Regions from separate parts of the Candidatus Chlorohelix sp. genome, predicted to be linked through region 1. Evidence: riboswitches for the same ligand, from Rfam matches in the RefSeq annotation. Region 1 holds a riboswitch; each other region holds the start of a gene.
The links. A riboswitch is a leader RNA that binds a small molecule or an ion and turns the genes downstream of it on or off. The one in region 1 is predicted to bind S-adenosylmethionine.

Region 1 (3,444 bases):
ATTCCAAACTTGATTTACCAGCAATGCCGGATAGGGCAGCATTTTGTTCAGATAGGCTTCTACCACTTTATACAAACGTGCCATTTCATTGCTGGTGAGGGACTGAGGTATTGGGGCAAACCCCGCTGCTATAAGCAGAAGATTAATTTCATTATTGCTGAGTTCAAGCCCTTTTCTGGCGATATTTAACAGAGTGTCACGAGAAGGTGAGCGATTACCTCGCTCAATTTCACCGTAATAATTATGTGCAATGTCGCTGGCACGTGCTACTTCTTCCTGAGAGCGGTTTTGCCTGAACCGCAGTTGGCGCAACAATTTGGCAAGCGCATTGCTTTTATTATCGAAAGTGTTATTCATCTTTTCTCTTGCTGGCTAACAATATGTTAGCATTATTGTAGCTTGCATTTGGATAATTGCAATACTTATGGTAAGATTAATTAAAATTCAAGCATTACCACTGTAACGATATAAAAATGGGTAAACTGGTCACGCTAGATGGCAAAAATGGAATAAAACCTGAAACCGAAGCGGTTATAATAAACTGGTTTGTGCGTCCGGGGCGCAAAGTTGAAAAACACCAACTGCTGGCTGAGGTTATGGTTGAAAAGGTCAGTATCGAAATTCGCGCCGAGTTGACCGGGATTCTCGAATCTATTATTGCGGCAGAAGGAACTATTGTAACGCCGGGTATGACCCTTGCCATAATTGAACCTGTCGAAAACTTGGAAAAACCCAATGCCGAAGGTTCTTTGCCGCTTGAAGCTACTAAACCCCGAACGCTTTCTATACTACCTGCTCTATATGTGGTATCTTCTCCGGCTGCGAGGAAACTAGCGCGTGAATTGGGGTTAGATTTATCCGAGATAGCGCATTCTCTTGCGCCGGGAAATCGCCTTAATGAGGCAGCCGTCCGCCGCTATTTGCAAATATTAACTCGGCAAAACCTCGATAATGAAGTTCCTTCACGGAGGCAGGCTCAATCCAGTTTACGCCGTCTTATCAGGAATAGAGTCTCAAGAGCAGGGCAACTCACTGCTCCCGCTACCATTACCACGCGCTTGTCGGTAAATTTTACTCTGGCGTGGCTCTATAATTTAAATATATCAGGGGTCAATCGAAAAACATCTTTGTTGGCTCTGGTTATTCGTGCCACTGCTCTAGCTTTACATAAGTTTCCAATATTTAACGCGAGCCTCGAAAATAGCGAAGTAATTTATTATCTTGATCATAATATAAGCCTGATGTATTCAGCCGAAGATGGTTTAGCTTTGCCGGTAATAAAACAGGCTGGTTTGCAATCTCTGACTGATTTATCAGATATGGCTGAGAATTTGAAAACTAGAGCATGTCAAGGAAATCTGACATTAAAAGATACGCTTGGTGGAACTTTTACTATTTGCGATTTGGGAGATTATGCTATTGACAGTTTTACCCCTATACTAAATCTTCCGCAATCGGCTGTATTAGGTATTGGCTGTATATACAGTTTATCTAGTACAACATTTTATCCAGCTGGTACTTACCAGATTCTTGAAGAGTGGGAAGATAATCGTCATATTGGTTGGGGTCTGACATTGAGTTTAACCTTTGACCATAGGCTTAGCGATGGTCCCAACGCTGCCGCTTTTCTCAAAACTATCCGCGATTATCTTGAAACCCCTGATACCTTGCGTTAATGCTCCCCTATTCTGGTAACTGTTGGGCAATCAAATCCGGTCAATGTAGTTTCGCCACACAACTTCTCGGGTAGCACGGCAAATCCCAACAACTTACCGTCGGAATTTTTACCAAAATTTAACTTGACAATGTTTATAGACTAGATTATCTTTATTATGTAATCTGAAACGGGTTACAAAAACTGAAAATTGCTCTTATCCAGAGAGGTGGAGGGTATGAGGCCCTGTGAAGCCCGGCAACCCGCGCAATGTAAGCGTAAGGTGCCAATTCCGGCGCTATCTGTTCTGCAGGTGGTCGCAAGATAAGGGAGTCCTGTTCAAAAAGCGTGTGAACGCAGAGAGAATAATGGAATTTCCGAACCCCTTATCTAAACTTGATAAGTGGGTTTTTTAATACCACACGCTATTAAGTTTTACTTATCAATTGAATTGAAGCGCATGCTCTAGGTGCTATTCTATTAGTGCTGTAAAACAAAGCCCTGTAGGTCTTTGCGCCTAGGTGGGGTCTAGTTTAGTATTGCCAGAAAAATGATTAGCAACTAATTCATTAGAAAAGACTCTCAGGAGGAGTTATGGCTAAGTCTGAAAAATGGAAACGAGTAGAAACTGCCCTGTCCGGCGGGCAACCTGATCGCGTACCCTATGCTTTCTGGAAGCACTTCCCGGTTATTGACAAGAATCCCGATGAACTGGTCAAGGCAACAGCCGAATTTCATCGTAAATTCGAGCAAGATTTTGTAAAGGTAATGTTCCGCAGTTCCTTTACCACTGAGGATTGGGGCTTTCGCCCTAACGGTTATCACCCTACCGCTGGTAATTTACTGATTACCGATTATGTTATCAAAACGCCTCAAGATTGGCGGCGGCTTGAATTGCTTGACCCCACACAGGGTACTTTGGGAGAGCAACTTATCGTGTTGCGGAAATTGGCGAAGGAATTAGACGGCGATGCCCCGATTCTTTCCACCGTTTTTTCACCTTCAATGATTGGTCTCAAGTTGGCAGGGGAAGAAGGCTTAGCTGAGCATCTAAAAGCTGACCCGGAAGCGGTAAAAGCTGGACTTTCCGCGATTGCTGAAACGGTTCTTAAATTTGGCGAGGCTACTTTGAAAAATGGGGCGGATGGTCTCTTTTATGCTATCCAAGAACCGGGACGCATTTTAACAGCGGGTGATGGTCAACCTAATCTGGGCGACCTTTTTGACCGCCCTGTGTTGGAAAAGCTCTTCCCATCAACCGGGTTTTTCTTCTTGCACGCGCATGGCGAGACTATTGCTTTTGAAGAGATTGTGAATTATTCCTACCATGCGCTGAACTGGCATGATCGTGGGGGTGGTCCTTCTTTGAAAGAAGCTCGCCGTTTTACCAATAAGACGTTAGCTGGTGGACTTAACAACCGCGAAACTTTACCCAATGGAACTCCGGCGGATGTTGCTGCTGAAGTAACTGATGCGGTTAATCAGTTAGAGGGTAGAGGATTGTTGTTGACTCCCGGTTGTGGCTTCCCGGTGAACGCTCCAGAAGATAATTTGTTGGCTGTTAAAGAGACCATACAGGGTCGGTTAGCCCTAGCTTAAGAGGAGACATTTATTTTTATGTTCAAGAAAAGTTTTAGTACCAAAACCCCCCGCCGCTATGCTTTAGCATTGATTGGGTTACTGCTTGCCGCATTGCTGGCAGCTTGCGGTGATGCTACCGCCACTACTACTTCGAGCGGTAAAACTACCGTATCCGGTACTACTGCTGCTGCAACAACTGGCGCAACTAC
Region 2 (3,444 bases), on a different contig from region 1:
TCCCAAAGAGAGTTATCAGTTCGTTAGGTGAGCCATCCCCGTAGTTTGCTTTAATACCACCGCTTTCCAGACGAACTTTTCGACTTGTTATTGGTGAGTAATATTCCACATAAACCCTTAGCTTGCGTTTTTCACTTTCGGTAAGCTGATCAAATTGGCGACGATGGATGTTGCTGATAATATTTCCAAAATGATCAATATGCAATACACGACCCTGCAATACCTTTTTCTTACCGACCTGTTCCCACTGGGGCCAGAGATCCTCAAATGATACTACATCCCCCACTTCAAGTAAGGGTCCAACTTTTTCAAAAGGTTCTCCCTTAGACAGGTGTGCCGCTACTGGTGCATAAATATCTCGCCCAAAAAAGGTATTACTTACAAATTGACGGTGAAAAGACTGATTGAGCGGCTCACGTACACTTATGTTCGGGTAAGTATCAATGATGTAGGAGAAAAGCCCATTATCTGGACCTATAAATACCCCCACATCCGGTACTTTCAGACAGATGGTTCGGCGGTCCGTACTTACACCGGGATCGACTACCGCCACATGTATTGAGTTTGGTGGGAAGTGATAATGGGCATTATATAATACAAAGGCACCCTGCAAAACATTTTGAGGTTCTATTTGATGCGAAATATCTACCAGCAAGGAGGCGGGGTTTATAGTGTTAATCACCCCTTTCATCATACCGATATAGCCGTCTTGCTCTCCAAAATCTGTGGTAAGGGTAACAATTGTCATAAAGCCTCGATTCTCTGCTGTGATTAGTGGAGCTGAATTAAAAGCCTCGCCTTGATATTTCTGTAAATATAACTTAGTTTATTTAGATTATCAAATCAATCATTCGTCCCAGCCTTGCTACGCTTATATTTATACTTGACAAATATGATAAAATAACTTATGCCTATATTAGGCAAAAAAAGTGCCTCATTATCATCATAGAATATAGACATAGTGTAACTCTTATCAAGAGAAGTTGAAGGAATAAGGTTCTTCGAAATTCGGCAACCAACGCTTCTAAACAATATGCGCGTATGGTGCCAATTACAACATAATCTGAATGTCAGGTTATCGAAAGATAAGAGAGGTATCTGCCCGGACATGAATTTAATCCGTTTGCAGAAATGAATGTGCTGACCCCCTTATCCTTAGATAAGCGGGGTTTTTATTTGCCTGGTGCTTATTTTCTAAACAGCTTTTAGCATAAAAACGTATTAACTCTAGTCTAGAGTAATACTATGCTCAAAGTTAAAAATTTCAATTTTGCAAAGAAGGAGAAAAAATGTCTAACACCTTTCTCACCTCACCCAAGCTTTTTCTAACAAGCGAAAGCGTTACTGAAGGTCACCCCGATAAGCTTTGCGACCAAATTTCGGATGCCATATTGGAGCAGGACCCGAATGCCCGCGTAGCCTGTGAAACTGCCACTACTACCGGCTTGATACTAGTAGCAGGTGAAATTCCCACTGTTCCTACTCCCAACCATTATTAGTAACAGCCAAAAATTCCCCCCGCTTTTGTATATAAATCTGCTAGTCCTTGAAATAACAAAATCATACTTGATAATCTTAATAAAGTATATTAATATACATTCCAATTGCCCCGTTGAAGGGGACTGAAACTCTGTTGCAATGCAGGTCACATAGTGGGAAGTGCATAGTAATGCAGAGGTAGCACGCTATAATAGATTTTTGCTATTGTTAAGCAGCCTCAGATGTTTGGCAAAATTAAAATTCACCTCTTCCAAGATAGGCACACCCCACACTGGAATAACACGCAGCGCTGATATAGCTCCGCAGAAAACAATGCGCTAAATTGCTCGTCCTCGCGGTATCGCTCCTTGCACACGCTATTCTTTCTTTTTCACTCCATAGACTCTAACTGCTGAATTATTTACGCCCGGCAGTATCTTGTCTGTTTTGTCGCGAGGATGAGTCATTTTTCGACTCAGGCAGATTATTTTTGGCTTTTACCCATTTCATTTTGAAGGTGCGAGTAGCGCCAGATTTTTTTATAGCTGTGTCATCACGTAGTTTAAATGTGCCTACAAGCGTGTTCAATTGTAGTGCAATTTCAGTTAGAGCGTTCGCGCTTGAAAGATAACTCTTACTGCCCTCGCTAATATTGGATATCATATGCGACATTTCCTGCATAGTACCGGCAACCTGTGTGTTGGCAACCCGCTGCTGATCGGTAGCCAGTGAAATGGCGTAGGAAAGCTGACTCGTGTGTTTTGCCACTTCAATAATTTCCTTATTAACGCTTAACGCTTCTTCAACCATTTGACGACCCAACGCCACCACTTTAATGCCATCTTCGGTTGCCATTACGCTGGCAGTAGTAGCTTGCTGAATTTGACCAACTAGTTGTTGGATTTCCACTGCCGCTTGCCGCGAGCGTTGCGATAACTTTCGCACCTGAGAAGCTACTACCGCAAACCGTTCTCCTTCTTCCCCCGCTCCAGCGCTTTCAATAGCTGCATTTAGAGCGAGCAGATGGGTATCATCAGAGAGGGTGCTAATCAGGCTGGTGGCTTCGCGGATTCGCTGTGAAACGGAGTTTAAAGCAATTATACGTTCTGCAATCAGGTTCACACGCTGCGTAATATCTGCCATCTTTTGTGAAAGAGCATTCATAGTGTTATAGCCAATCTCTGCGCTATTTAACGACTCATTCGCGCTTTGGGCTACCTTGCTGGCGCTCTCTGCAATTTGCTGGCTTGTACCGCTTAATTCATTAATGGTTGCTGAAACTTGAGAAACAGCCACCGCTTGCTCTGAAAGGCTACTCGCCTGTCTGGCACTGGCTTCTTCAAGATAATGACTGGTTGTAGAAACGGTATTAGCTTGCAATTGAATCCGAGCAATAACCATTCTCAAACGCGCCAACGCCTTATTAAGGCTTTCGCTTAACCCCACTATTTCTTGAGAGCCTTCTACTAGGAATTTAGGGGTTAAATCGCCCTCGGCAGTAAGCTTCAGCTTAGCATTTAATGCACTCAAAGGACGTGACAATAGACGCGGTATGCTAACTGTCAATAATAATACTGATGCTATGCTTCCTATCAATACAAGCCCAAAAATCCAGAGCATTACTGTTATATTGGCGCGACTTTCTTGTTCTATACTTTCGTATATTTTAGTTAATTCAGCAGTATAATTTTTTAGTTCATCAAAAAGTTGTCTGCGTGTAGTCTGCGAATTGAAAAGCATTTGTCTTGCATCTTCAGGTTTGAGGCTAAGATTCTGCAATTTATTGTAATCTTGTGCTACAACTTGATAGATTTGCAATATTTTTAGAAAACCTGAATTAGTTTTTGAATCGCTAAAAGCAGGCGTTATTTCGCGAAGTAGCTCTTCAATCCGTGTATCCTGTTTCAAAGTAGCCTGTTGCAAGTTGCTATTAAAATTATCAACATAAATCTGATAGAATTCTGC
Region 3 (3,444 bases), on a different contig from region 1:
AAAAAAATAGTTACAAATACCACAAGCTAGTTTATAGAATAAAGGTAAATTTTAAGGTAAAAACTAATGGTAAATTGTAAATATTCAGCCTAATAATACCTTGGAAAGGAGGGGATTGCCAGAAAAAGTGATAATTTGGCATTAAGTTTTGATTGCTGATATAGTACAATCGGGCTATGACCTTTTTTTAATATTCCTGATAGAGTAAAATTTACCTAAGAGTCAAGTGTAGCTTGTCTCAAATTCCGTGCAATATTCTCCCAGGAACGGCAAGACAGCCTTTCCCTTCAGCATAGTCCAAATTTCCTAGATTTAGCTGTATGCTTTAACAAGAGGGAGCTATATTAACATGATAAAATTACCGGGTTTGATAAAAAACAGGGTAACTGTTAACAAGAAAGCCAGATTGCGGCACCCGTTACAAGGGCAAGGTCTGGTGGAATATGCTTTGGTCTTGATGCTAATAGTAATCGTGATAATCGTTATACTGGTTTTTCTAGGACCTCAGATTGGAAATATGTTCAGTTCTGTAACCAAAAGCCTTTCATAATGGCTTTGAAGCAGGGCGGGTATTGCACCCGTCCTCTTTAATTATTGGCTGAAATCATTATAATGCTGCTATATGGTAAAAATAGTGGAATATATGAGTAATCACTACATCCTTACCCTTTCCTGCCATGATGTAGCGGGCATTGTTGCCGCCGTTGCCGGATTCTTGACCGAAAACGATGGGTTTATCATCGAGTCAGCCCAATTTGGAGACCCCTCCACCGGACGTTTCTTTATGCGCTCCGAATTCGTATTGGGCGAATACTCATGCGGCTATAAGGCGTTGAAACAGAAATTCGGGGTGGGGGTAGCGCACCACTTTGGTATGGAATGGCAGATTGCCGATACCTCTATCAAGCCGCGTGTGGTGATATTGGTTTCTAAATACCGTCACTGCCTGAACGACTTGCTGCATCGCTATTCCACAGGCGCTCTACCAATCGAAATCCCGTGTGTTATCTCAAATCACGAAGATTTGCGGGAGCTTTGCACGTGGTACAAAATCCCCTTTATTTATGTGCCAGTTGTGAAGGGAGATAAGCAAACGCAAGAAGCCAAAGTGTGGGAGCATTTGGAGCAAGCTCAGGCAGAAGTGGTGGTACTGGCGCGATATATGCAAGTGCTTTCGCCGATGCTAGTATCCAACATGGCGGGACGCTGCATCAATATCCACCATTCGTTTCTGCCAAGCTTTAAGGGCGCACGCCCGTATCATCAGGCGTATGCCCGTGGCGTGAAGCTCATAGGCGCAACCGCACATTATGTCACCAACGCTTTGGATGAAGGTCCGATTATCGAGCAGGAAGTCGTCCGCGTGGATCACAGCAACAGCCCCGAAGCGTTGGTGGCATTGGGCAGGGATAGCGAATGCCTCGTTCTCGCCCGTGCGCTAAAATACCACATCGAACACCGCGTGCTGGTTAATGGGAATAAGACGGTGGTATTCCGGTAGGTTCTCATCAAGGCTAGGGCAACTTTTAGGGCGGTTTGACCCTGATTAACGAGTATGTTAGTATGGTTTTGATAGGGAAAATAGCAAATATCTTGCACTATCAAGAAGAGGGGAGTGAACTGGCACGCCGAACCTCTAGCAACCTGTCGCTATCGGCAAGGTGCTAAGTCCAGCCCGGTAGGGAAAGATAGAAGCCCGTGTAATAGCGCGGGAACTTGTAAACCTTCCGGTATATACGGAGGGTTTTTTGCGATTAGGAGGATAACGGATTGAGCAACCAGATTTTTAATCCATTCGGCAGCCCGGAAAAGTATCAGGCTTCCCGCTTTATGCAGGAACTGGAAAAGCGTGTGTTGGTTTACGATGGCGCGATGGGTACACAATTGATGGAACGCAACTTAACCACCGATGATTACGGCGGAGAACAGTATCACGGTTGCAATGAATATCTGGTCTTAACTCGCCCTGATGTTATCGAAGAAATCCATTCCGCTTATTTCTCGGCAGGCGCGGATGTAGTAGAATCCAATAGTTTCACCGGTAGCCGCATAAAACTAGACGAATATAAACTTGGTCATCTGACCTACGAAATCAATTTTCACGCCGCTCAAATTGCACGCCGCGTTGCGGACCGCTTCACCGCTGCCGACCCCTCACGCCCGCGCTTTGTCGCCGGAAGTATCGGACCTACCGGTTTTTTGCCTTCCTCAGAAGACCCTACACTAGGCGGCGTTACTTTCGACCAACTTAAAGAGACTTACGCCGAGCAGAGCAAAGCCCTAATCGAAGGAGGCGCGGATGTGTTGCTGATTGAAACCTCACAGGATATTCTGGAGGTTAAAGCGGCGATTTTCGGGATTCGTGAAGCCATTCTACAAACCGGAAAATGGGCGCCGATTCAAGCACAGGTTTCGGTGCTGGACGGTAACGGGCGAATGTTGTTAGGTACGGATATTGCCGCCGTCATGGTTACGCTGGAGAGTTTACGCGCCGATATTATCGGGCTTAATTGCGCCGTTGGTCCCGACCTGATGCGCGAACCGCTGCGCTACCTGAGCGAACACAGCAAAATTAAGCTCAGTTGCTTGCCCAACGCCGGATTGCCGATTAATGAAAGAGGGCGCACCGTTTACCCGCTTCAGGCTGTACCGATGGCGGAAATCCTGAAGGAATTTGTAGAAGAATTGGGTATTAATATCGTTGGTACTTGCTGCGGTTCTACCCCTGACTATACCGCCGAACTGGCAAAACAGGTGTGGGGACATGAAAAGCCAGCGCGTAAGGTTCAAGCCGAACCGCTGGTTTCGAGCGGTATTCGCGCCACCTCCTTGTTACAAAACCCGCCTCCGATGCTAGTTGGCGAACGGGTGAACAGCACCGGTAGCAAGAAGGTACGGCAACTGCTATTGGCTGATGATTACGATGGGTTGATGACCATCGCCCGCGAACAGGTGGAGGGTGGCGCACATACGCTGGACGTGCAGGTAGCTTTGACCGAGCGCACCGATGAGGCAGAACAGATGCGCCGTACCGTCAAGAAACTTTCTACCGCCATCGAAGCCCCGCTGGTAATTGACTCAACTGAAGCGGATGTAATTGAAGCTGCCCTGAAAGCTGCGCCCGGTCGCTGTATCATCAACTCCATCAATATGGAGCGAGGAACTGAGCGTATCGAAGCGATTATGCCGTTGGCGCGCGACCATGGCGCAGCGGTTATCGCCCTTACCATTGACGAAGAGGGCATGGCGCATACCGCCGAGCGGAAATTTGAGATTGCCACGCGCATCCGCCAAATTGTACATGAAAACTACGACCTACCGGATAACGCCCTTATTTTCGATTTGCTGACCTTCCCGCTTACCACCGGGCAAGAAGACTTGCGAGAAGACGCTTATCAAACCCTTCTGGGTATCAAACGCATAAAAGAAACATACCCGGAGGTT
Region 4 (3,444 bases), on a different contig from region 1:
CGCGTTGGCTATTCTTAAGGGAGAAGGCAATATGCTGGCTGAAATAGCCGATACATCCACGTATATTTGCCAGATAGCGAATAACGCAATAACTAGCAAAACAGGCGGTAAGAGGGATTTCAAAAAATTAGGCAAAATCTGCCTCCGGTTTCAGGATTGCTAACAGGCGAGCTTTTAGCTCTACTAAGGCTGAGTCGGAAACCGAACGCGGTTTTGGAATCAGGACTTCTTGCACCACGCGAATGGTGGTGGGTAGATGGGTGAATAGGTAGATTCGTTCGCTGAGTAGCAAGGCTTCCTCAATATCGTGGGTGATGAACAGGATGGTACGGCGTAGCTTTGCTTGCATCTCTGCCAACCATTCCTGAAGCCCTGCTCTGGTGAGCGCGTCTAACGCTCCGAACGGCTCATCCAGCAGCATAACCTCGCGTTCGGACAGAAAGGTTCGCAAGAGGGCAAGCCGTTGGCGCATCCCGCCGGACATTTGCCACGGGAAGCTCTTTTCAAAGCCCTTCAAGCCGAAAATTTCAAAGTAAGCAAGGGCATGTTCGCGGGCAATTTTGCGGGGAGTTCCGGCAAGCTCTAGTCCAAGCGCGGCATTATCCAAAGCGGAACGCCACGGTAAAAGGGCATCGCGCTGGAGCATATACGCCATTTTGCCCGGTTGTGGCTGGAAGGGCTGATTGTCGTAGCGAAATTCGCCCGAATCGGCAGTTTCAAGCCCCGCCAAAATATTAAAGAGGGTGCTTTTTCCGCAACCGCTAGGACCAACTAGCGAAACAAACTCGCCCCGATTTGCCACAAGGCTGATGTTAGTCAGCGTGGGCAACGCGCCATAGGATTTGTTTAGATTATTGATTTGTAGTTTTGGTATTGTTTCCATATATTTCGATAGGTTAGAATCAAAAAAGCCACAGGAATACTGGAGAAAAATCCTGCGGCTCGCCCGTTTATTCCACTTAATTAGATACGAAATAGCTAGATAAATCGTAATTACGTAGAATTTCCCTTCGCCGGTATTACCCGGATCAGGTTCAAACGGTCGAAGATACTTTCAATCTTCCTCTCAGCCTGGAAAGCCCAAGCTCCCGTTGGTATTATTTTTAAAAGGTGCAAAAATAATCAGATTATAACATCATGATATTTGGCAGTATCATAATACTTTTTGTTTTGTAGTACAAGTCATTTGCAATGTACTTTTTGCCATGTTATATTTTGTTTAGATGCGAATAAAGCATTCATAACAACTGAATATTGCTCTCATCAAGAGAGGTGGAGGGACTGGCCCTATGAAGCCCGGCAACCGCCCGAATTTCGGGAGTGGTGCCAATTCCGGCAGGCAATTATTGCCTGAAAGATGAGAGGCGCTAACTTTGGTAAGTTACGTCTATTCTCGGATTGATGCGAGCAACTGCTAAACCGAGGATTTTTTTGTTTTGCCAAAGGGGTGTTCAATTGAACGAGAATGCAACTTCAACGCCTACACTGAAAGTTAAAACAATAGAATGGCGAGATGCCGACCTCACGCTATTGTTAATTGACCAAATCAGGTTGCCGCATCATTTTGAGAATGTCGAGTGCCGTAACTTCCATGAAGCCGGAGAAGCGATTCGCACCATGATTGTGCGAGGCGCTCCTGCCATCGGAGTAACTGCCGCTTACGCTATGGCTTTGGCGGCTTTGGAATACCGTGACCTCCCCCGTGACGAATTTATCAAAAAGTTAGACGAAGCGGGCGTATGGCTTAATGAAACCCGCCCCACCGCTGTTAACCTCAAATGGGCGATTGACCAATGCTTGGCGCTCGCACACCGTCTGCACGATGCTTATATTCAAGTAGTCAGCATTCCGTGGGAAATCCTGAGATTGGCAAAGCAAATACAAGCGGATGACCTAGCTTTTTGCAAGGCAATCGGCGCGTTTGGCGGAGAGCTTATCAAAGATGGCGATAATGTTCTAACCCATTGCAACGCGGGTGGCTTGGCTACTGCTGGTTATGGCACTGCTGTAGGTGTGATTACCGCCGCGCATGAAGCTGGTAAGAAGATTCACGTTTGGGTGGATGAAACTCGCCCTTACCTGCAAGGGGCGCGTCTTACTGCTTGGGAAATGCAGCAACTTGGTATTCCTCATACCCTGATAACTGACAATATGTCGGGACATCTGATGCAACGTGGTAAGGTTCAATTCATTGTGACTGGGGCTGACCGCATAGCGGCAAACGGCGATACTGCCAACAAAATCGGCACTTACATGGTGGCAGTGCTGGCAAAGGAAAATAATATTCCCTTCTATATAGCCGCGCCGCTAACCACTATTGACCTGAAAATCAAATCCGGTGAGGAAATCCCAATCGAGGAGCGGAGCGCGGATGAGGTTGTTTTCATCGGCGGGAAGCGGATTGCGCCGGAAGGGGTTCACGCTGCTCACTTTGGTTTCGATGTGACTCCAGCGCGATATATTCACGGGATTATTACCGAAAAGGGTATTGCGCGTCCACCGTATGAGCAAAGCATCCCGGCGTTGTTTGAAAAATAAGCGCGGGTTGCACAAGTTTGTTGATTATGCGTAGTATTGAGTCCAGACTTTTGTAGTTTAAACACTTGAAATTAGGCTAAAGACTGGCAAAATAAACTATTAGCATGATTCTGTGTCTGAGTTGCTCTGAATTATAACGAATCTAAAAATGCTCAGGTGTTCGGCTCTCTAATACTGGGGTTAGTTTTGGGGAGTAACGTGATGGTATTTACCAATGCTTGAAGTTATGCAGCAGGAGGAGTAATGTCAATAATCGTAACAGGCTCTATCGCCTATGACCACATTATGGATTTTCCGGGTTTCTTTAAAGACCATATTTTACCTGAGAAAATTCATATTCTTAATGTCTCTTTCCTGGTTTCATCGTTGAAAAAAATGCACGGTGGCTGCGCCCCCAATATTTCCTATACGCTGGCTTTACTTGGTGAGCGTTCGAGCATTCTTGGCACAGTGGGACACGATTTTCAGGCTTATCGGGCAGCGCTTGAAGAAGTAGGGGTGGATACCAGCCTCGTAAAAGTTATACAAGATAAGGTAACCGCCTCGTGCTTTATTACGACCGACAAATCCGGTAGTCAGATAACCGGGTTTTATCCGGGCGCGATGGAACACGCCAGCGAAGTACGGATTGAGGATGCTAATCCGCAAGACATCGAAATCTGCATAGTTTCGCCGGATGACCCCCGCGCAATGATAGAGCATGTGCATGAGTGCCAGCAGTTGAAAGTTCCTTACATCTATGATATTGGCTGGCAGGTGATTGCTTTCGATGGCGGCGCGTTGTTGGATGGGGTGAACGGCGCGAAATTGGTAATCGGCAACGACTACGAGCTAGAAATTCTGCGTGAGAAAACCGGGCTAACGCCGGAAAAAATGCTTGAAACCTCCGAATATGTGGTTATTACC

Region 2: another riboswitch for S-adenosylmethionine. It lies ahead of WCK19_RS04210 (S-adenosylmethionine synthetase N-terminal domain-containing protein); the one in region 1 lies ahead of WCK19_RS09665 (uroporphyrinogen decarboxylase family protein).
Region 3: another riboswitch for S-adenosylmethionine. It lies ahead of metH (methionine synthase); the one in region 1 lies ahead of WCK19_RS09665 (uroporphyrinogen decarboxylase family protein).
Region 4: another riboswitch for S-adenosylmethionine. It lies ahead of mtnA (S-methyl-5-thioribose-1-phosphate isomerase); the one in region 1 lies ahead of WCK19_RS09665 (uroporphyrinogen decarboxylase family protein).

What each region holds. Positions count from the first base shown of each region.
Region 1 is NZ_JBAXHI010000017.1:28,730-32,173, reverse strand. Features, by position in the region: gene WCK19_RS09675 (helix-turn-helix domain-containing protein) at 1-357, opposite strand, end outside; gene WCK19_RS09670 (dihydrolipoamide acetyltransferase family protein) at 474-1,676, shown strand; SAM riboswitch class I at 1,869-1,985, shown strand; gene WCK19_RS09665 (uroporphyrinogen decarboxylase family protein) at 2,249-3,253, shown strand; gene WCK19_RS09660 (ABC transporter substrate-binding protein) at 3,272-3,444, shown strand, end outside.
Region 2 is NZ_JBAXHI010000005.1:138,952-142,395, forward strand. Features, by position in the region: gene WCK19_RS04205 (SAM-dependent chlorinase/fluorinase) at 1-748, opposite strand, end outside; SAM riboswitch class I at 968-1,092, shown strand; partial or broken gene WCK19_RS04210 (S-adenosylmethionine synthetase N-terminal domain-containing protein) at 1,290-1,475, shown strand; gene WCK19_RS04215 (methyl-accepting chemotaxis protein) at 1,897-3,444, opposite strand, start outside.
Region 3 is NZ_JBAXHI010000025.1:32,849-36,292, reverse strand. Features, by position in the region: gene WCK19_RS12150 (hypothetical protein) at 350-550, shown strand; gene purU (formyltetrahydrofolate deformylase) at 644-1,501, shown strand; SAM riboswitch class I at 1,596-1,695, shown strand; gene metH (methionine synthase) at 1,771-3,444, shown strand, end outside.
Region 4 is NZ_JBAXHI010000020.1:55,362-58,805, forward strand. Features, by position in the region: gene WCK19_RS10795 (ABC transporter permease) at 1-135, opposite strand, end outside; gene WCK19_RS10800 (ABC transporter ATP-binding protein) at 128-883, opposite strand; TPP riboswitch at 987-1,102, opposite strand; SAM riboswitch class I at 1,258-1,364, shown strand; gene mtnA (S-methyl-5-thioribose-1-phosphate isomerase) at 1,456-2,538, shown strand; gene WCK19_RS10810 (carbohydrate kinase family protein) at 2,782-3,444, shown strand, end outside.